Regions from separate parts of the Streptomyces sp. 8N706 genome, predicted to be linked through region 3. Evidence: riboswitches for the same ligand, from Rfam matches in the RefSeq annotation. Region 3 holds a riboswitch; each other region holds the start of a gene.
What was found. Region 3 has a riboswitch for cyclic di-AMP ahead of ACTWQE_RS31820 (C40 family peptidase). Riboswitches for the same ligand answer to the same signal wherever they lie in the genome.
Positions count from the first base shown of each region.

Region 1: it holds a riboswitch for cyclic di-AMP, as region 3 does, so the genes downstream of both, ACTWQE_RS12175 (M23 family metallopeptidase) here and ACTWQE_RS31820 (C40 family peptidase) in region 3, are expected to answer to the same signal.
Region 2: it holds a riboswitch for cyclic di-AMP, as region 3 does, so the genes downstream of both, ACTWQE_RS02610 (transglycosylase family protein) here and ACTWQE_RS31820 (C40 family peptidase) in region 3, are expected to answer to the same signal.
Region 4: it holds a riboswitch for cyclic di-AMP, as region 3 does, so the genes downstream of both, ACTWQE_RS27860 (NlpC/P60 family protein) here and ACTWQE_RS31820 (C40 family peptidase) in region 3, are expected to answer to the same signal.

Region 1 covers NZ_JBQQBW010000025.1:825-6,196, forward strand. The annotation lists partial or broken gene ACTWQE_RS12160 (GNAT family N-acetyltransferase) at 1-2, opposite strand, end outside; gene ACTWQE_RS12165 (HPr family phosphocarrier protein) at 127-408, shown strand; gene ACTWQE_RS12170 (GntR family transcriptional regulator) at 687-1,343, opposite strand; gene ACTWQE_RS12175 (M23 family metallopeptidase) at 1,534-2,328, opposite strand; cyclic di-AMP (ydaO/yuaA leader) riboswitch at 2,344-2,527, opposite strand; gene ACTWQE_RS12180 (M16 family metallopeptidase) at 2,839-4,206, opposite strand; gene ACTWQE_RS12185 (M16 family metallopeptidase) at 4,218-5,372, opposite strand, start outside.
Region 2 covers NZ_JBQQBW010000003.1:143,460-148,831, reverse strand. The annotation lists gene ACTWQE_RS02610 (transglycosylase family protein) at 374-1,603, opposite strand; cyclic di-AMP (ydaO/yuaA leader) riboswitch at 1,609-1,783, opposite strand; gene ACTWQE_RS02605 (permease) at 2,489-3,382, shown strand; gene ACTWQE_RS02600 (TIGR03943 family putative permease subunit) at 3,379-4,131, shown strand; gene ACTWQE_RS02595 (acyl-CoA dehydrogenase family protein) at 4,198-5,372, opposite strand, start outside.
Region 3 covers NZ_JBQQBW010000157.1:4,311-9,682, reverse strand. The annotation lists gene ACTWQE_RS31830 (inositol monophosphatase family protein) at 253-1,095, shown strand; gene ACTWQE_RS31825 (hypothetical protein) at 1,418-1,561, shown strand; gene ACTWQE_RS31820 (C40 family peptidase) at 1,876-2,349, opposite strand; cyclic di-AMP (ydaO/yuaA leader) riboswitch at 2,354-2,510, opposite strand; gene ACTWQE_RS31815 (ATP-dependent Clp protease ATP-binding subunit) at 3,400-5,372, shown strand, end outside.
Region 4 covers NZ_JBQQBW010000105.1:5,180-10,551, reverse strand. The annotation lists gene pcrA (DNA helicase PcrA) at 1-1,900, opposite strand, end outside; cyclic di-AMP (ydaO/yuaA leader) riboswitch at 2,176-2,342, shown strand; gene ACTWQE_RS27860 (NlpC/P60 family protein) at 2,351-3,520, shown strand; gene ACTWQE_RS27855 (hypothetical protein) at 3,839-4,192, opposite strand; gene ACTWQE_RS27850 (NlpC/P60 family protein) at 4,435-5,372, shown strand, end outside.

The sequences.
Region 1 (5,372 bases), on a different contig from region 3:
ATGGGGCCAGCGTACGGGCGCCGGGCCGAGGAGAGCACTGGACGCGTCATGAGAGACTGACCGGAAGACTGGTCTAGACAACATCACACACTGCCAAGACCTGGACACGACCCGAAGGGCAACACCATGGTTGAGCGCCGCGTCACCGTCGGCTGGGCCGAGGGCCTGCACGCCCGGCCCGCTTCGATCTTCGTCCGTGCGGCGAACGCCTCCGGCGTCCCCGTGACGATCGCCAAGACCGATGGCAACCCGGTCAACGCCGCCTCCATGCTCGCCGTGCTGGGCCTGGGAGCCCAGGGCGGCGAGGAGATCGTCCTCTCCTCAGAGGCCGATGGCGCCGAGATCGCCCTGGACCGCCTGGCGAAGCTGGTCGCGGAGGGGCTGGAGGAGCTGCCGGAGACGGTGTAGTGCCGCGTCGGCCGGGGCCGCACCAGGTCACCTCGCTACCGGGCAGACCTTGGCCGACGCGGCACTCGGACGAATCTCCCGAATGCTCCCGGAGACGTACCACAGGCAAAAACGCAGGGCGGAGCCGCGGTGGCCCATTCAGGGCACCGCGGCTCTGCTTTTCTTTTTCGCGCAGCTTTCTCACCGGGCTCCACTCCGGCTTCCGTCCTATTTTCGCGCAGCCGAAAGCACGGCTGAAGCCGGAAAAGAATTCCCGACAGTTGTATACGGGATATCTGTTAATTCCGTGCACTCGCTGTGTTGACAGGCTGTTTCGAAGGCCTCACATGGGACGGCCGGCGCAGCCGGTAGGCGGCCAGCGAGCGCTCGGTGTGCGCGGCCATCAGCGCGCGGGCGCGATCCGCGTCCCGCCGGGCCACCGCGTCCGCGATGGCCCCGTGCTCCTCCCAGGACTCGGTCTGCCGCCCCGGTGGGTTCGCCGCGTACACCCAGGTGATCTTGCGGCGGACCTGGGTGAGCAGCGACGCCAGACTGGGGCTGCCGGAGGCCTGGGCCAGGGTCTCGTGGAACCAGTCGCCCAGCGGCCGCAGATCCGTCAAGTGCCCCCGCCTGGCACGCTCCTGGCCCAGCCGTACGAGCCCGCGCAACACCTTGAGGTGCGCTTCGGTACGGCGCTGGGCGGCGCGCGCCGCACCCAGCGGTTCGAGCAGGCCACGGATGTCCAGGAGGTCCGCGGCCTCCTGTTCCGAGGGCTCGGCGACACAGGCGCCCGCATGCCGGCGCGTGGTCACGAAGCCCTCGGACTCCAGCGTGCGCAGGGCCTCGCGGACCGGGACCCGGGAGACGCCGTACCGGCGGGCGAGGACCTCCTCGGTCAGCCGGCTGCCCGGAGGGTGCGCCCCGGACACGATGTCGTCCCGGATCGCCTGGCACACCGCGTGCGCGGGAATGCCCGTCCTGGCCGCCGGCACCGCATCGCCGTTCACCTTCGACCCCGCATGGCCGGACCTCCGTTTAATCCCCGCGAAACGCATTCGGTTGTCGCTTGTTCAGGAACTCTATTGCAATGCGGAGGAATTTCCGACGAGGACGCCCGGACCGGGTATATCTTTGGCCAGAGCTTGGTCAGACGCTGAGGCCGTGCGAGCGGAGATAGGCGACGGGGTCGATGTCCGAACCGTAGTCGGGGGACGTACGGGCCTCGAAGTGCAGATGCGGACCGGTGGTGTTGCCGGTGCTGCCCGAGAGACCGATCTGCTTCCCCGGGGTGACCGTCTCACCGACGGAGACGCCGACGGAGGAGAGATGGCCGTACTGGGTGTACGTACCGTCCTTCATCTTGATCACGACGTTGTTGCCGTACGAGCCGCCCCAGCCTGCCTCGACGACGGTGCCCGCGCCGACGGCGTGGACGGAGGTGCCCGACGAGGCGTGGAAGTCGATGCCGGTGTGGCTGCCGGAGGACCACGCCCCGCCCGAGGACTGGTACCCGGTCGAGACATAACTGCCCCGGACCGGAAGGACGAAGGCGTTCAGCCGCTTGCGCTCCGCCTCACGGGCGGCGCGCACCTTGGCCTCACGCGCCTTCTTCGCCTTGGCCTCCGCCTCGCGCCTGGCCTCGGCGGCGCGCTTCTTCGCCTCCGCTTCGGCCTTCGCCCTGGCGGCCGCCTCGTCGGCGGCCTCCTGCTGGGCGCGCGCCTGGGCGCCGATCGTGTCGGCGAGGGTGTCGCCCGCGGCGATGGCCTGGCGCAGACCGGTCTGCTCGGCCGCCGGAGCCTCGCCGGAGGCGGCGAGCGCGGGGGGCGCCACGGAGCCGACGGCGCCCGCGGTGGCGAGGGTGGCTATGCCTGCGATGTTCGCGCCGGAGCGGACGAGACGGCTCGGCCGGCGGTGTTTCCCGGTGGCACGGGTGAACGCCATGGGTGCGGCGTACTCCTTTCCTTCCTTCTCGCCTACCGGGTTAGCTGACGGGTTCGGAGCAGGAAGGTCTCCTACGGGCCCCTCCGGGGAGGCGCCCGATTCACCCCAAGGGACTTGCCCCGCGCCGCAGGCGGCATCGGGACGGCGGGTCCCCGGCTCCCCTGGCTCGCGCCGTACGGGGACTCGGCGATGACTGCCCGGAGCCGCGGGTGCGGCCGGTGTCCGGTCGGACAGCCGGACCGACGCTAAGCGGGACAACTTTCAATCGCCAAAGAAATCGGGTTCTTTGTAGCGCACACCACAGATGAACGGGCAGTCTCACCAACAAACGGGACATACAGGAGAACCCCGGCGTCTTCGAAGGCGCCGGGGTATCTCCCGCCCTGCTGAGGCGTGTTGTACCGGTCCTGCCGGGGCCCCGCCCTGCGCGGCGTCAACTGCCGCCGGGACGAGGCCCTCCGGCCGGTGCCGCGGCGGAACGGGCCGCGGGTCCGGGGGCGTTGACGACGGTCAGCCGCCGACCACCTTGACCTCGCCGATCCCGAGGGCCCGTACCGGCTCCTCGATCACCGACGCGTCACCGACGAGCACCGTGACCAGACGGTCGACCGGGAACGCGCTGACGGCCGCGGCGGTCGCCTCCACGGTGCCCGTCTCCGCGAGCCGGGCGTACAGCCGTGCCTGGTAGTCGTCCGGCAGATGCTGCTCGACCTGGTCGGCGAGCGTGCCCGCGACGGCCGCCGCCGTCTCGTACTTGAGCGGCGCGACACCGACGAGGTTCTGCACGGCGACATCCCGCTCGGCGTCGGTCAGGCCGTCGGCAGCGAGGGTGCGCAGCACCGTCCAGGCGTCCTCCAGGGCCGGCCCGGTGACCTCGGTGGCCACCGAACCGCTGATGGCGAGCAGCGAGGCGCCCGTGCCGTCGGGGGCGGAGCGCAGCACCTGGCCGAACGCCCGCACGCCGTAGGTGTAGCCCTTCTCCTCGCGCAGCACCCGGTCGAGCCGGGAGGTGAGGGTGCCGCCGAGGCAGTAGACGCCGAGCACCTGGGCGGGCCACACCCGGTCGTGCCGGTCCGGACCGATCCGGCCGATCAGCAGCTGGGTCTGCACGGCACCCGGGCGGTCGACGATCACCACGCGGCCCGTGTCGTCGGCGGTCACCGGCGGTAGGGGGCGGAGTTCGGCGGTGCCGCCGGTCCACGCGCCCAGGGTGTCACCGAACACCACGGCGAGGTCGATCCCGGTCAGATCACCGACGACCACGGCGGTGGCGGTGGCGGGCCGGACATGCGCCTCGTAGAAGGCCCGTACGGCCGCGGCGTCGATGCGCTCGACGGTCTCCTCCGTGCCCTGCCGGGGCCGGGACATCCGGGATTCGGCGGGGAACAGCTCCTTGGAGAGCTCCTTCGCGGCGCGGCGGGCCGGGTTGGCCTGCTCGTGCGGGATCTCGTCGAGCCGGTTGGCGACGAGCCGCTCCACCTCGCTGTCGGGGAACGCGGGGGCCCGCAGGGCGTCGGCGAGCAGACCGAGCGCCTTGGCCAGCCGGGAGGCCGGGACCTCCAGGGAGACCCGGACCCCGGGGTGGTCGGCGTGCGCGTCGAGCGTGGCGCCACAGCGCTCCAGCTCGGCGGCGAACTCCTCGGCGGTGTGCTTGTCGGTGCCCTCGGACAGGGCTCGCGCCATGATGGTGGCGACGCCGTCCAGCCCCTCGGGCTCGGCGTCCAGCGGGGCGTCGAGGTTGACGTCGACGGCCACGACCTGCTGGCCGGGCCGGTGGCAGTGCAGCACCGTCAGGCCGTTGGGCAGGGTGCCGCGCTCCGGGGCCGGGAAGGCCCACGGCTTGGCGGTCCCGCCCTGCGGCTGCGGGTGGAAGGTCATGGTGGCGTCGGTCACTGGGCCGCCTCCTCTTCTGCGGTGTTCTCGGCGGCTTCTGCGGTCTCGACGGCCTCCGGGGCCTCGTTGCCGGCGGCCCCGGTCGGCTCGTAGACGAGGACCGCGCGGTTGTCCGGGCGCAGCCGGGCGGCGGCCACGGCCCGCACCTCCTCGGCGGTGATGTCGAGGACCCGCTGCACGGCGGTCAGCGCCAGCTGCGGGTCGCCGAACAGCACGGCGTAACGGCAGAGCTGGTCGGCGCGGCCGCCGACGGTGGCGAGCTGGTCGAGCCACTCGCGCTCCAGCTGCGCCTGCGCGCGCTCCATCTCCTCCGGAGTCGGCCCCTCCGCGGCGAAGCGGGCCAGCTCCTCGTCGACCGCGGCCTCGATCGCCGGGACCTCGACGCCGCCGGAGGTCTTCACGTCCAGCCAGCCGAGCGAGGGAGCTCCGGCGAGCCGGAGCAGGCCGAAGCCGGCGGCGACGGCCGTACGGTCGCGGCGCACGAGACGGTTGTGCAGCCGGGAGGACTCCCCGCCGCCGAGGACGGTGAGCGCCAGGTCGGCGGCGTCGGCCTCCCGGGTGCCGTCGTGCGGCAGGCGGTAGGCGGCCATCAGGGCACGCGCCGGGACGTCCTCGTGGACCTCCTCGCGCAGCTGCTCGCCGATGACGCCGGGCAGCGAGCCGTCGCGCGGCGGCTGCTTGCCGTCGTGCGAGGGGATGGTGCCGAAGTACTTCTCGATCCAGGCGAGGGTCTGCTCGGGGTCGATGTCTCCGACGACCGACAGCACGGCGTTGTTCGGCGCGTAGTAGGTGCGGAAGAAGTTCCGCGCGTCCTCCAGGGAGGCGGCGTCCAGATCGGCCATCGAGCCGATGGGGGTGTGGTGGTACGGGTGGCCCTCGGGGTAGACCATGGCGGTCAGCTTCTCGAAGGCCGTGCCGTAGGGAACGTTGTCGTAGCGCTGGCGGCGCTCGTTCTTGACGACGTCGCGCTGGTTCTCCATGCTCTCCTCGTCGAGGGCGGAGAGCAGGCTTCCCATGCGGTCGGCCTCCAGCCAGAGGGCGAGCTCCAGCTGGTGGGCGGGCATGGTCTCGAAGTAGTTGGTCCGCTCGAAGCTGGTGGTGCCGTTCAGCGAGCCGCCGGCGCCCTGCACCAGCTCGAAGTGGCCGTTGCC
Region 2 (5,372 bases), on a different contig from region 3:
CCCGGTGACGGCCTTCCGGGGCCTGCCGGGCTTTTCGCCGAGCGTGCGGCCGGCGCTGTACGGCACCGGGCGGCGTGTGGCGCCCGGGAGCCGGGGGTTCTGGTCCGACTGGCCCATTCCGGCCCGCGGCGCTCCGCGGGACGCCGTCCGGGTGGGGCTCCCGGCAGTCGTTGAGGGGAGCCGGCCACACCTCGGGCACGTACACTCCCGGCCTTCGGCGGGGCGGGGCGGGGCCCAGGGGCGCTTTCCGTTCGCGAACGGGCCACAGGGCTCCCGGACAACACCGAGGCGCCCGCCCCCGCATCGCGGGGGCGGGCGCCTCGGTCCGTCAGGAAGGGTCGTCAGGTGGCGACCCGGTCCTGGGTGCCGGTCCTCAGATGCTGACGCCGTGCGCCCGGAGGTAAGCGATCGGGTCGATGTCCGAGCCGTAGTCCGGGCCGGTGCGCACCTCGAAGTGCAGGTGCGGGCCGGAGACGTTGCCGGTCGAGCCGGACAGGCCGAGCTGCTGGCCGCCGCTGACGGACTGGCCTGCCGAGACGGACAGCGAGGACAGGTGGGCGTACTGGCTGTACTTGCCGTCCGCGTGGCGGACGACGACCTGGTTGCCGTAGGAGCCGCCCCAGCCCGCGGAGACGATCTCGCCCGCACCGATGGCCTTCACCGGGGTGCCGGTGGGGACGGGGAAGTCCGCACCGGTGTGGTAGCCGCTGGACCAGCTGGAACCGGACTGGTGGTACGGGGTGCCCACCGTGGTGTTGCCGACCGGGGCGGTGAAGCCCGACGCGGCCTGGTCCGAGGAGCTCTTGTCCTGGGAAGCGGCCTTCTCGGCCTTCTCGGCCTTCGGCTCCGGCTTCGGCTCAGCCTTGGGCGCGGCCTTCGGCTCGGCCGTGGGCTTGGCGGCCTTCGGGGCTTCGGCCTTGGGAGCCTCGGACTTCGGCGCTGCCTCGGCCTTGCCGCCACCGAGGGTGAGCTTCTGGCCGGGGAGGATCAGGTGCGGGTTGCCGCCGACGACCTCGCGGTTGTCCTGGTAGACCTGGTGCCAGCCGCCCTCGATGTGCCGGGTGGTGGCGATCCGGTACAGAGTGTCGCCGCTGACGACGGTGTACGACTCCGGCTTCGACTCCGCCTTGTCCGCGGCCGGCTTGCTCCGGTCCTTCGGTGCGGACTCGGCCTTGGCCGGGGCCTCGGCCTTCTTCCCCTGGGGGGAGATCTCCGGGGCGGCGCCGCCCTGGGTCAGTCCGGCCTTGCCGGAGCACACCGGCCAGGCTCCGGGGCCCTGGCTGTCCAGAACCTTCTCCGCGATGGCGATCTGCTGGTCCTTGGTCGCCTGGTCGGCGCGCGGCGCGTACTCGGTGCCGCCGAATGCCGTCCAGGTGTCCTGGGTGAACTGCAGGCCGCCGTAGAAGCCGTTGCCGCTGTTGATGCTCCAGTTGCCGGTGCTCTCGCAGTCCGCGACCTTGTCCCAGGTGTCGACGGAGGCGGCGTGCGCCGAGCCGACCGACATGAGGGGAAGGGCGAGACCGGCGCCACCGGCAACGGCAGCGAGAGACACTCGGGAAATACGGCCGGGACTGTGCCGGCGGTGACGTCCGCGTGCAGACATAGGGGTATTCCTCTCCTACGCCTACGAGGTGAGCTGTCGGGTTCGGGCTGGAGTTGCCCGGCCGCGCCCTGAGCAGCATTGAGTGCTGCGGCACGTCTTCACCCCAAGCCGTTCCTCGCACAGTGCGTGGCCCGGCACTTACCTGGTTCCCCCGCTCCTGCCCTGGTGCGTTTGTTGTTTCTCCCCCGGCCGGCGGCAGGACTCGGCGCTCCGGCAGATGGGCACCCGCTCTTCTCTGGGGCGGGCAGCGGTAAAAGTAAGCGCAGCAATTTCTTCACGACAAGTCCCAGGTATTCCTCGGAATCACTTTTCAGCAGATCCACTCGGCTTTGCGTCACGCTTTGCTGCGGATCTTCAGCGGAGAGCGATAGGGATTGCTACTGAATGACTCTCACACTCTGCAGCGGGTAACCGAGTTGCCCGGAAGTGCCCTTTTCGAGTGCGCGGGATCACATCACGAGAATCGTGTTGTGAGATGAGTCACGAGACGCCCAATTGTCCGTTTTAGTAGTGCTCTTCGGTTTTGCTGTAATAGAGGTATTGGGTAGGTGTTTGCGGCCCGCTTCCGCAGTGCCGCCATCATGGGGATGAGATTGCGCGAGGGATCGCATATCCGGCGAACCGAACTATTTGCTGCTGGGTTCACGGTGGTGGCGTCCCCGGTGTACGCCTGTGCCCCGGATATCGTGAGGGCCCCGGTCGCGGACGTGCGGAGTCAGTGTGCAGAGTGCGGAAGAGGTCCAGAGAGCGGAAAAGCTGATCGGCCCTTCGCCGCCCGCGAGCCCCGCGCCCGGGGCGACAGCGCGGCATCCACGGTCCGGGCGGTCCGTGAAACCTGTTCTCGCGACCGGAGTGCTCGTCCTCGGCGTCGCGGCCGTCCTGGTCATGGGCACCGGCGTATGGCCTGCCCACCCCGCCGTGCAAGCCTGGCGCACGGTCTGTGTGGCCATCGTGGTCCAGGCCCTGCCCTTCCTGCTGCTGGGCACCGCGCTCTCGGGCGCGATCAACGCGTTCGTCCCGGCGCAGGCGTTCAGCAGGATCCTGCCGAAGCGACCCGCCCTCGCGGTCCCCGTCGCCGGTGCCGCCGGCGTGGTCCTGCCCGGGTGCGAATGCGCGTCGGTGCCGGTCGCGGGGAGCCTGATCCGGCGGGGGGTGGCTCCGGCCGCCGCACTGACGTTTCTTCTCTCCGCTCCCGCCGTGAACCCCGTCGTGCTCACCGCGACAGCCGTCGCCTTCCCCGGCGATCCCGGGATGGTGGTGGCCAGGCTTCTCGCCTCGCTCATCACCTCGGCGACGATGGGCTGGCTGTGGATCCGGCTGGGCCGCGAGGAATGGCTGCGCCTTCCGGCCCACCGCACCGGGCACCGGCCCGGCCACAGCCGGTGGGAGGAATTCCGGCTCGGTTTCCAGCACGACTTTCTCCACGCCGGCGGATTCCTGGTGCTGGGGGCGATGGCGGCGGCGACCTTCAATGTCGTCGTACCGCGGTCGGTGCTGGACACCTTCTCCGGATCGCCGTGGCTCTCGGTCCTCTTCCTCGCCGGGCTGGCCATCGTCCTCGCGGTCTGCTCCGAGGCCGACGCGTTCGTCGCCGCCTCGCTGAGCGGCTTCTCCCCCACGGCCCGGCTCACCTTCATGGTGGTGGGCCCGATGGTCGACCTCAAGCTCATCGCCCTGCAATCGGGTACTTTCGGCCGGGCGTTCGCCCTCAGATTCTCCTCGACGACCGCGGTGGTGGCCGTCGTGTGCAGCGTGCTGACCGGATGGTGGGTGCTGTGAAGCGGAACATCCAGGTACTGCTGCTTCTGCTGTCCGGGGCCGGAGTGCTGCACATCTCACTCTTCAGCGAGGTGTATCTGCGGTATGTGAAGGAGGGGCTGCGCCTTCCGCTCATCGTCTCCGGCGTCATCCTGGTCGCCCTGGGGCTCGTGGGCGCCGGCCGGGACGGCTTCCTGTTCTCGGGGCCGGCCGACGTGCCCGACGCCGCAGGGGCCGAGGACGATCACGGGCACGGTCATGACCACAGCGGAGGGCCGCGGATCGCCTGGCTGCTGTTTCTGCCCGCGCTGACCCTGCTCCTCTTCACCCCGCCCGCGCTCGGCTCGTACACCGCCGCCCGGGAGAACACCGGCACCGTGGAGGAGGACGTGCGGTTCTCGCCCCTTCCCGACAGGTCCCCGCTGGTCATCTCGCTCTCGGAGTTCAGCTCACGCGCGCGCCAGGACACCCGCCGCAGCCTTGAGGACCGTACGGTCCGGATGACCGGCTTCGTCACCCCCGGGAAGGGCGGCGGCTGGTACCTGACCCGTCTGATCCTGAGCTGCTGCGCGGCGGACTCCCAGTCGGTCAAGGTCGAAATGCACGGCGGCACTCCCCCGCGGGCCGACGCCTGGGTGAGTGTGACCGGCAGCTGGCGCCCCCTCGGCAAGGTGGGCACGGCCTCGGCGGAGGCGGCTCTCGACGTGGAGGAGGTACGGCCCGTCGCGCGGCCCGCGAACCCGTACGGGGACCCCGCACCTCGCTACTGATCACCGGGGGCCGGGCCGTCCGGTATCCGCCCGGCCCCGAGGCCTTGAGGGGGCCGGGCGGCCGGGTCAGCGGATGGGGAGGCCCGCGAGGGAGCGGGCGATCACCAGGCGCTGGATCTCGCTCGTGCCTTCGAAGATCGTGTAGATCGCGGCGTCGCGGTGCATCCGCTCGACCGGGTATTCGCGGGTGAAGCCGTTGCCGCCGAGGATCTGGATGGCCTGGGCCGTGACCTTCTTGGCCGTCTCGCTGGCGTACAGCTTGGACATGGAGCCTTCCGCGGACGTGAACGGCGTGCCCGTCGCGGCCATCCAGGAGGCGCGCCACACCAGCAGGCGGGCCGCGTCGATCCGGGTGCGCATGTCGGCGAGCTGGAAGGCGACGCCCTGGTTGTCGATGATCGGGCGGCCGAACTGCACGCGGGTCTTTGCGTAGTCGAGGGCGAACTCGTACGCGGCGCGGGCGGTGCCGACCGCCATGGCGCCGACGGCGGGGCGAGAGGCCTCGAAGGTGGCCATGGCGGCGTTCTTCAGGCGCTCGCCGCCGGACTGGGCGCGCTCGCGGGCGCGGGCCATGCGCTCGTCGAGCTTGTCCTTGCCGCCGAGCAGACAGTGGCCGGGAACGCGCACGTTCTCCAGGACGACTTCGGCGGTGTGCGAGGCACGGATGCCGTGCTTCTTGAACTTCTGCCCCTGGGAGAGGCCGGGGGTGTCCGGCGGGACGATGAAGGAGGCGTGCCCCTTGGAGCCGAGCTCCGGGTCCACGATGGCCACGACCACATGGACATCGGCGATGCCGCCGTTGGTCGCCCAGGTCTTGGTGCCGTTGAGGACCCATTCGTCCTTGGCCTCGTCGTGGACCGCGCGGGTGCGCATCGAGGCGACGTCCGAACCCGCGTCGGGCTCGGAGGAGCAGAAGGCGGCGACCTTGACGTCGTTCACATCGCCGTACATCTGCGGGATCCAGGTGCCTATCTGGTCCTCGGTGCCGTTGGCGAGAACTCCTACCGCGGCGAGGCCGGTGCCCACGATCGACAGGGCTATGCCCGCATCGCCCCAGAACAGCTCTTCCATGGCCAGGGGAATGCCGAGGCCCGTCGGGTCGAAGAACTGCTGGGCGTAGAAGTCGAGGGAGTACAGGCCGATCTTCGCGGCTTCCTGGATCACCGGCCACGGCGTCTCTTCCCGTTCGTCCCACTCGGCCGCGGCCGGGCGGATAACATCCGCGGCGAAACCGTGGACCC
Region 3 (5,372 bases):
ACTCCTCCTGGACAACGACCTGCCCCGGCTGCGGAGCGCAGACAGACGGGCTGCACAACCGCTACCTCTGCGGGATCTGCGGTTGGGTGAGCCCACCCGAGGACGACACTCCTCCGTCTCATCTCGAGCACTGAGGCCCGCCCCACCGGCCGTCAGTGCCGCCCGGCCGTCAGCCGCCGGCCGTCAGCCGCGCTGTCGTGAGCCGCCCGGCCCGGTGTGAGGCGAGGGGACACGACCACGTTAGATGGAAGCATGCTCAGCTCTGGGACTCATGTTGCGGTGGAAGAACTGATCCGGACCGTGGCTTCCGAAGAGGCGCTCACCCGCTTCGGACGGCTGTCGGACGCCGAGATCAGTGAGAAGACCGGCCCCCTCGACCTGGTCACGGTCGCCGACCGGAAGGTGGAGGAGCGGCTGACCGCCGCACTCACCTCGCTGATACCCGGCTCCTTGGTCATCGGCGAGGAAGCGGTGGCAGCCGATCCGGGGCTCGTGGACGCTCTGCACGGTGACGCACCTGTCTGGATCATCGACCCGATCGACGGCACCTCCAACTTCGTCCGGCAGCAGCCCGAGTTCGCCACGCTGGTCTCCCTCGCCCGCCATGGGGAACTGCTCGCCTCCTGGACGCACCTCCCCGTTCCCGGCCTGATGGCCGTGGCGCGGCGCGGAGAGGGGGCGCTCCTCAACGGTGAACCGGTACGGCTCCCCGTGGCCCCGGGCAATGACGACGTCCTCCAGCTGGCGAGCGCACGGCCCGTATATCTCACCCCTGAGCAGAACCAGCGGTTCTACGAGCTCGGCCCCGCCCATGGGGTGAAGGCGTGCGCAAGCGGCTCAGCCGGCTGTGACTACCTGGATGTCGCACGCGGCGAGCTGGACGCCGCCACGTACGCCTGGGACAACCCATGGGACCACTCCGCGGGCATCCTGCTCGTCGCCGAGGCCGGAGGGGCGGTCCTCAACCTGCATGGAGAGCCGTTTCGCATGGCGGACGGCGCACTCCCGTTCGCCGCCGCCCGGGACGAGGCGACGGCACGGCGTATCGCGGGCCTGCTGACCGCTCCTCTTCCATCAGCCGGTGCGCCCGGCTGATGAGGCGGCCTCGGCGCGGCGCCCACGGGTGGGACCTCGGTGGCAGGAATGTCCCCGCACTTCTGGGGAAGTGGCCAGAACGTGTACGGGGGAATCGCCTCTATCACGGGGATTCCACTTCACGGGCAAAGGATTGCGCCAGGATCGGCGGGTAACACGCCCTTCGAGCTCCACGGTGCGTCTCTTCCTCCGATGGACGACGACAGGAGACGGCTGTGAGATGCGACCCGGCGGAAGTGCGGAACCAGTGCCCCCAGTGCGGGGGGCAGATGCAGCAGAGCCCCAAAGGCGGCTGGCTGTGCGGAAACTGCGGAGCCCAGCGTTGACCGGAGACTCCTACTGGACAACGACCTGCCCCGGCTGCGGAGCGCAGATAGACGGGCTGCACAACCGCTACGTCTGCGGAATCTGCGGTTGGGTGAGCCCACCCGAGGACGACACTCCCCCGTCCGGTACGGAGGAGTGAACCAGGGCTCGGGGGGCCTTGAACGCGACGAGAACGCCACATCACCCCGCGCGGCGGCCGGTTGTCCGCGCAGGACTCGCCCCGCGGCGGATGCACCGGGATACCGGCCTCGCACGCGGCGGAACCCCGCGACGCCCGACGGAAACCGGTTCTTGTTCGGTCGACACCGGCCATACCGCTTTTCTCGGAACGTGGTACGACCGGTGTCGCGACCGGAGGAACTCGCCGAAGAGGTGGGAGAATCCCCCGGACCGGAGGAACTCATCGGAGAGGTGGGGGAATCCCCCGGTTCTACCGAAAGACGGGGACGTTGGTTACTTCACGCGCCCGTACCACACGCTGTGAGTCCAGATCTTCTCCAGCCGCACCGTCCTGCCGGGCTTCGGGGAATGCCAGATCCTGTTCTTACCGGCGTAGATACCGACGTGGTAGACATTCTTCCCTGAATGGAAGAACACAAGATCGCCCGCCTTACGGGATCGCACGGAGACATGGCGTGTCTTGTTGTACTGCGCGGCCGCTGTGCGGGGCAGTTTCTTTCCCGCCCGCTTGAACGAGTACAGCGTGAGCCCGGAGCAGTCGAACCGGTGCGGGCCCGCCGCCCCGTACCGATAAGGGGACCCCTTTTTGGAGGCCGCCACCTTCAGCGCCTTCCCGGCCGGAGTAGCGGCTTCGGCAGCGGGTGAAGCGCTGGGTATCAGGGTCGAACCGGCGAGAGCGGCGGCCGTGAGAACGGACAGGATTCCGGCCCGGGGTATGAGCGCAGGTATGCGTGTATGCGCAGACAAGCGAAAGCCCTTCGTCATCCGCCTGCGAAAGATGACCTGTCGGGTTCGGGCTGGCGAAGGTGCCCGGCCACTTGGCGTGGCTTCACCCCAAGAGCCACCGTGATCGTGGCCCGGTTGTGCTTGGGTCTCCCGCTCCTGCCGAACTGTGGTGCTCGATCTGCATCCGGAGCGGCGGCAGGACTCGGCGTCCGCCCGGATCGCCCCGCCGGGGTGGCGGGGGCTTGTCTTCGGTTATGGATCCTGCGTCATCAACCACCGTAATTCAGAGCCGAAATGGCCATCTGTGAACTTCTTCACTTCTCATCCGATGGAGCAAAACAGGCGTGCCACCTCGTGTGAATACTTGCGGTAACCCTTGTTGAGCAGCGGGGAGTTGGGAGCCGAATGCTGCCGACTCGACACGGTTGGACGCTCGATTCCATGGAGATGCAAGGACGTTGGGGCGAGCGGCGCGGGCACGAGCGACCGGGGTGGGTGGGCGCGGGATCGCCGGCTCCTGACCCGTCCGGCTCCCCGGCGTCCACGACGGCGACGGCGCGCTCACGGTCAGCCTCTCGCGTACCGCATCGCCGCTCCCCTGGCCCCGGCCGAGCCCCCGCCGGGCCGCACCCGCGGATGACCGAAGCGCGTACGAAGCGGCCGATGAAGATCGTCCATCGCAACCAGGGAGCTCACCCGCACCGGACATGGGGTCGGCGAGCACGGGGGCACGCAGCGTTCGGGGATCAGGAGACATCGCGGCCCTTCGGTGAGCGGGGCACGCAAGGCGGCGCCACCGCCCGCACCCGTACCACCGCGCCCCAGGGGGCGGTCGTCGACCGCGGCGCTCTCGCAGGGTCCGGCCCCGGACGACCGGGCCGGATCCTTGCGGTCCGGCCCCTCCGCTCCACGGTCTCCGGGACCAGACATACACCGCCACATCGTCTAAATTGGGGCGCGTGGGACTGTGGCGATCTGTTGTCATGCCGGACGTGTGGGAACGCGTTCACCAGCGGCACGCGCACTGAGACAGCGTGGCCCGGCCCGTCTGGGCCACGGGGACGGATACCAATGACGGACGGACACGACGGACACGACAAGCACGACGGAGACGAGGGACAGGACACACCACAGGGTCCCGAGAACCGCGGTCCGGACCCCCTCGGAGACTTCCTCTCCCACTTCCTCGGCAGCGGGCAGGCCGGACAGCGCCCGGACCCCCGCCGTGTCGACTTCAGCCGGCTGATGAGCGCACCGGCCCGGCAGCTCGTCTCCGCCGCCGCGACCTACGCCGCCCAGCACGGGAGCACCGACCTCGACACCGAGCATCTGCTGCGGGCGGCGCTCTCCGCGGAACCGACCCGGGGCATGGTCTCGCGGGCCGGGGCCGACCCCGACGCGCTCGCCGCCGAGATCGACCGGCAGGCCGGGGACGGGCCGCCCCGCAGCTCCATCGCCGTCACCCCGGCCGTCAAGCGTGCCCTGCTCGACGCCCATGAGATCGCCCGCTCCACCGGTGCCTCGTACATCGGTCCCGAGCACGTCCTCGTCGCCCTCGCCGCCAACCGGGACTCCACAGCGGGCCAGATCCTCAACGCCGCCCACTTCTCCCCACCGCCCCCCGGCGCGAAGAACGGCCTCCCGCCCGTCACCGGCAGCACCGGCCAGCGTCCCGGCGCCGGCGAGCGGAACACCCCCAACCTGGACAAGTTCGGCCGCGACCTCACCGACGCGGCACGCGAGGGCCGTATCGACCCGGTGATCGGCCGGGCCGAGGAGATCGAGCAGACCATCGAGGTGCTCGCCCGGCGGGGCAAGAACAACCCCGTCATGATCGGCGAAGCTGGAGTCGGCAAGACCGCCATCGTCGAGGGTCTGGCCCAGCGCATCGCGGACGCCGATGTCCCCGACATACTGCTGGGCCGGCGCGTCATCCAGCTCGACCTCTCCGGAGTGGTCGCCGGGACCCGCTTCCGCGGCGACTTCGAGGAGCGGCTCAACGGCATCATCGAGGAGATCCGCGCCCACTCGAACGAGCTGATCGTCTTCATCGACGAGCTGCACACCGTCGTCGGCGCCGGCGGCGGCTCCGAGGGCGGCCCGATGGACGCCAGCAATATGCTCAAGCCCGCCCTGGCCCGCGGTGAACTCCATGTCGTCGGCGCCAGCACGCTCGAGGAGTACCGGCGCTACATCGAGAAGGACGCCGCACTCGCCCGCCGCTTCCAGCCCGTCCTGGTCCCCGAGCCGAGCCCTGCGAACGCCGTCGAGATCCTGCGCGGGCTCCGGGACCGCTACGAGGCCCACCACCAGGTCCGCTACACCGACGAGGCACTGCTCGCCGCCGTCGAGCTCTCCGACCGCTACCTCACGGACCGCTATCTGCCCGACAAGGCGATCGACTTGATGGACCAGGCCGGCGCCCGGGTCCGGCTGCGCTCCTCCACCCGCGGCACGGACATCCGCGCCCTGGAGCGCGAAGTCGAGGAGCTGACCCGGGACAAGGACCAGGCCGTCGCCGCCGAGCAGTACGAACGGGCCACCGAGCTGCGCGACCGGATCGCCGACCTGGAACAGCGGATCCCCAAGGGTGGCCAGGCGCAGCCACCGCGCAGCCATGTCGCCGAGGTCACCGTCGAGGACATCGCCGGCATCGTGTCCCGGCAGACCGGGATCCCCGTCAGCAGCCTCACCGAGGAGGAGAGGGACCGCCTGCTCAGCCTGGAGGAGCATCTGCACCACCGCGTCGTCGGCCAGGACGAGGCGGTGACCGCCGTCGCCGACGCCGTACTGCGCTCCCGGGCCGGTCTGGCCGACCCCGGCCGTCCGATCGGCAGCTTCCTCTTCCTCGGCCCCACGGGGGTGGGCAAGACGGAGCTGGCCCGCGCGCTGGCGGAGGCGCTCTTCGGCAGCGAGGACCGGATGATCCGGCTCGATATGAGCGAATACCAGGAACGGCACACCGTCAGCCGTCTGGTCGGAGCGCCCCCGGGGTACGTCGGCCACGAGGATGCCGGACAGTTCACCGAGGCGGTGCGCCGGAA
Region 4 (5,372 bases), on a different contig from region 3:
GGAGGGTCATCAGCGTGATGACACCGGAGCCCTCCTCGTCCTCGTCCGGGATCTGGTCGGAGTCGGCCACGAGCGCGACCCGTTCGAGGAAGTCGGCGAGGGTGCCCGGGTTCTCCGCGTTCTCCCCGGGCTGCTCCTGCTCGAACTCCAGGGCCACCGCGGCCAGTTCCTGGAGGTTCTCGATCCGGGTCTCGTCCTGCGGGTCGGTCGACGCCTGGAGCTCCGCCAGATAGCCCGTACGCTCCAGGACCGCTTCCAGCACCGTCGCCGGGCCGGCGCCCGACTCGGCGATCGTACGCAGCTCCTCCAGCAGGGTGTTGAACCGCTTCACGGCGTTCGCCGAGCGGGCCGCCATGCCGTACGCCTCGTCGACCCGGCGCAGGGCCTGGGCGAAGGAGATCTTCTCCCTCAGGGCCAGCGCCTCGATCATCGCCTCGGCGCGGTCCCCGATCCCCCGCTTCGGAACATTGAGGATCCGGCGCAGCGGGACGGTGTCCTCGGGGTTGGCCAGCACCCGCAGATACGCGAGGACGTCGCGGACCTCCTTGCGCTCGTAGAAGCGCACGCCGCCGACGACCTTGTACGGCAGCCCGACCCGGATGAAGATCTCCTCGAAGACACGGGACTGGGCGTTCGTGCGGTAGAAGACGGCGACGTCACCGGCCTTGGCGTCGCCGGCGTCCGTCAGCCGGTCGATCTCGTCGGCGACGAACTGCGCTTCGTCGTGCTCGGTGTCGGCCACATAGCCCGTGATCGTCGCGCCCGCGCCCGCCTCGGTCCACAGGTTCTTGGGCCGGCGGTTCTCATTCCGTTCGATGACGGCGTTCGCGGCGCTGAGGATCGTCTGCGTGGAGCGGTAGTTCTGCTCCAGCAGGATCGTGGTGGCGTCGGGGTAGTCCTCCTCGAACTGGAGGATGTTGCGGATGGTCGCCCCGCGGAAGGCGTAGATCGACTGGTCGGCGTCGCCCACCACACACAGCTCGGCGACATGCTCGCCCGTGCCCACCAGCTCCCGCACCAGGGTGTACTGCGCATGGTTGGTGTCCTGGTACTCGTCCACGAGGACATGCCGGAAGCGCCGCCGGTAGTGCTCCGCGACGTCCGGGAACGCCTGGAGCAGATGGACGGTGGTCATGATGATGTCGTCGAAGTCGAGGGCGTTGGCCTCGCGCAGCCTCGACTGGTACATCGCATACGCCTCGGCGAGGGTCTTCTCGAAACCGTCCGCAGCCTGCCCGGCGAAGGTCTCCTCGTCGATGAGCTCGTTCTTGAGATTGGAGATCTTCGCGCTGAAGGACTTCGGCGGATAGCGCTTCGGGTCGAGGTCCAGATCGCGGCAGACGAGAGCCATCAGGCGCTTGGAGTCCGCGGCGTCGTAGATCGAGAAGCTGGAGGTGAAGCCGAGCTTCTTGCTCTCCCGGCGGAGGATGCGGACGCAGGCGCTGTGGAAGGTGGAGACCCACATCGCGTTCGCCCGGGGCCCCACGAGCTCCTCGACGCGCTCCTTCATCTCCCCGGCGGCCTTGTTGGTGAAGGTGATCGCGAGGATCTGGCCGGGGTGGACCCGGCGCGTGCCCAGCAGATGGGCGATGCGGTGCGTCAGCACACGGGTCTTGCCCGAGCCGGCGCCGGCGACGATGAGCAGCGGCGAGCCGGTGTGCCGGACGGCGGCCCGCTGCTGTTCGTTGAGCCCCTCGAGCAGCGCGGCGGGGTCGACGGCGGGCCGCGGCGCGCCGTCGCGGTAGTACGCGTCCCGGTCCACGGGGTGGTCGAAGCGCCCGCCGAAGAGGTCGGCCGGCATCTCCTCCTGTGGGTGCGCGGATTCCTCGGGCGGCGGCGGGGGCTCGTCGCCCGCACGCTCGAGGTCCGCCAGGAAGCTGTCGTCAAAGAGGCTGCTCATCGCCCACCGAGTCTAGGCCGCCGCACCGACAGCCCACACCGCTTCCTCATTCTCTCCCCTGAGGTGGCCTGACCACGGCCTCGCCGGCAGCGGCGGATCGCGACTGACCGTAGCCGACCGGGCGGACGGCGTTGAAACCCGCGCCAGGTCACAAAAAGGTTTCGGGCATATCGAACACCAGCCTTCACAGCTGCCCCACATGTTGGCTACCGTGCTCGCTCAGGCGGCCCGCAACCCCCCGCCGGCGACCGCGTCGGCACGGGCGGCCTCCGCCGAATCCGGCCATGCCTCCAGGCATCCGGAGCCGGGGACCCACCACGCAACACCGGGGTGAATCGGCCCGTCACGCGAGCATGCACTGCGCGCGGCGACGGACCGTAGGGCAGCCTTCCGATCCGCCCGAACCCGACAGCTAACCCGGTAGGCGGTCCACGGAAGGAGACGCGCGCCTTGGCGTCGCACCGCAAACCGCGGACCCATCTGCTCCACCACGGCTCCGGCCGCCGCGCCGCCGTCGGTCTGACGACCGCGGCGCTGGCCTCCGCGACCCTGCTCTCGCAGACCGCCCAGGCCGCGCCGGGCGAGCCGAGGCAGAGCATCGAAGAGGTCCAGAAGAAGGTCGATGAGCTCTACCGGCAGGCGGGCTCGGCCACGCAGGAGTACAACGAGGCCAAAGAGCGCACCGACCAGCAGCGCGCCAAGACGGACCGACTGATCGACGACGTGGCGGAGCGCACGGACGACCTCAACGAGGCGCGCCGCAAGCTCGGCAGCTACGCCGCGGCCCAGTACCGCAACGGCGGGATGGCGCCGACGGCCACCCTGATACTGGCCTCCGATCCGCAGGACTACTTCGACCAGAACCACCTCATGGACCGGATGACCGGACGGCAGCAGCAGGCCGTCGCGGACTACCAGGACCAGCAGGAGAGTGCGTCCGAGAAGCGCGCCGAGGCCGCGCGGAGCCTGGAGACGCTGTCGGACTCCCAGGACGAGCTGCGGACGACCAAGCAGTCGGTGCAGCGCAAGCTCAGCGAGGCGCGCGAGCTGCTGTCGAAGCTGACCGCCGAGGAGAAGGCACGGCTGGCGGCGCTCGAGCGCAAGAAGGAGGAGGAGGCCCAGCGCAGGGCGGAGGAGCTGGCCCGCGAGCAGGCCGAGAAGCGGCGCGAGGAAGCCCGCCAGGAGCAGGAGCAGAACGACAGCTCCGGCTCGTCCGGCGGCGGAACCTCCACCACCGACCCGGCTACGGGCTCGGACTCCGGCTCGTACGCGACCAAGGCCGCCAAGGCCCTCGCGTTCGCGCGGGCACAGATCGGCAAGCCGTACGTGTGGGGGGCCACGGGCCCGAACTCGTACGACTGCTCGGGGCTGACGCAGGCGGCCTGGAAGAGCGCCGGGGTGTCGCTTCCGCGTACCACCTGGGACCAGGTGAAGGTCGGCACCCGGGTCGCCACCGAGGATCTGAAACCGGGTGACCTGGTCTTCTTCTACGACGACATCAGTCATGTCGGGATATACACAGGCGACGGCCAGATGATCCACGCTCCGAAGCCGGGCGCGAACATCCGCACCGAGGCGATCACCTACATGCCGATCTACGGAAGCGTCCGCCCGGCGTAGCCGCCTGCGCGGGGAGCGGGACGGCGCTCCCCACCCGGGGGCGTCGGCACCTCCGCACGCCGAGAGCGCCCCACCGGCCGGCCGGTGGGGCGCTCTCGCTGTGGGGGCGGGCGTTGGGGCCGTACGGTCCGGGGGGCCCTGGCGTTCGCGCCCGTACGGGTCCGGGGCGTGGCAACCGCGCCCGTACGGTCCGGGGTCTGTGGCGTTCGCGCCGTACGGTCGGGGACGTGGCGTTCGCGCCGTACGGTCGGGGCCCGTGGAGTCCGGGGCGCAGCGGCGCCGGGCGCGATGGCGCCGGGGCGCTACGGAAGCGTCACGTCAGGTCCAGAGGACCGCGATGAACACATTGGCGATCGCGAGCAGGCCGACCGAGCCGAAGGCGGCCTTGTCGACCCTCTCCTCGTCCCGCTTGACGTAGACCAGGCCGAGGATGACGACGAGCAACGCCAGCTTCACACCGAGCTTGACGTTGTTGAGCGACTGACCGTCGGCCTGGTCCAGCCCCACCAGAGCGACGCCCGTGATCAGCATGGTCAGCGCACCGTGCAGCATCGCCGGGCCGAACCGGGCCGTGCCCGTGCCCATCGCCTTCATCTGCGTGAAGAAACCACCGAGCAGCGACGCGATGCCGATGATGTGCAGACCGACGAAGACATTGATCAATATGTCCATGCGGGGGAGCCTAACCGGGCCCATAGCACCGGCCGGTACCCAGGTGGGCCTCAATCGGCGCTTCGGTCACCGGCGCATCGTGAAGCGGCAGAGCCGTGGGAATTCACCCGGTGCTTCTGTTCAGAGGCGCGCCCAAACCGTCCAGTCCCGTTCATCCTCGTATTCGCTCGCACCCTGCGGGCTTAGCGTCCTCCCCCAGGCGGCTGACTCCCCCCGGCCGCCGCACAGTTGGGAAGGATGTGATGGCGGCCGTGGCCTCGCACAGAAAGCCCAGGCGGCGATCGCTCACCGGCAGCACCGCCCGTACGGCGGCGACTCTGGCCCTCGCCGGCGCGGCGGGAACGACAGCCCTCGACGGCACCGCGTACGCCGATCCCGGCGGCCCCGCCCCCGCCCAGGTGAAGGCCAGGGTCGACCGGCTGCACCACGAGGCCGAGGAGGCCACCGAGAAGTTCAACGGCGCCGAGGAGAGGGCCGAAAGGGCGCAGAGGGCCCTGGACCGCCTCCGGGGCGAGGCCGTACGCAGGACCGAGCGGATCAACGCCGCCCGTAACGCACTGGGTTCGCTGGCCACCGCCCAGTACCGCTCGGGCGGTATCGATCCCGCGCTTCAGCTCGCGCTCTCCTCCAGCCCCGACGAGTATCTGGAACGGGCCTCGATCGTCGACCGCGCAGGCAGCCGCCAGGCCGTCGCCGTCGCCGGGATCCGCCGCCAGTTGCGCGGCATCGAGCAGGTCCGCGGCCGAGCGGCCGAGCGGCTGGCGGAGCTCAGGCGCAGCCAGGCGGAGCTGCGCAAGCAGCGGAGCACGGTACGCGAGAAGCTCGACGCGGCGGAACGGCTGCTCGCCCGGCTGACGGCCGAGCAACGTGCGGCGGTCCTCCGGCAGGACGGCCACCCCACGGGCGGAACGCCGCACGCCGACCGCGGCGCCCCGCGCGGCAGCGCCGGACTGCGGGCGCCGAACCAGCGCGCCGCCCAGGCCGTCGCCTTCGCTTACGGGGCGCTGGGCAAGCCGTACGTCTGGGGCGCGACCGGGCCGGGCGGGTTCGACTGCTCAGGCCTCACCCTGGCCGCATGGAGATCCGCCGGGGTCTCCCTGCCCCGCACCAGCTACAGCCAGATCAACGCCGGCCGGCGCGTCCCCCGTTCGGCGCTCGCCCCCGGGGACCTGGTGTTCTT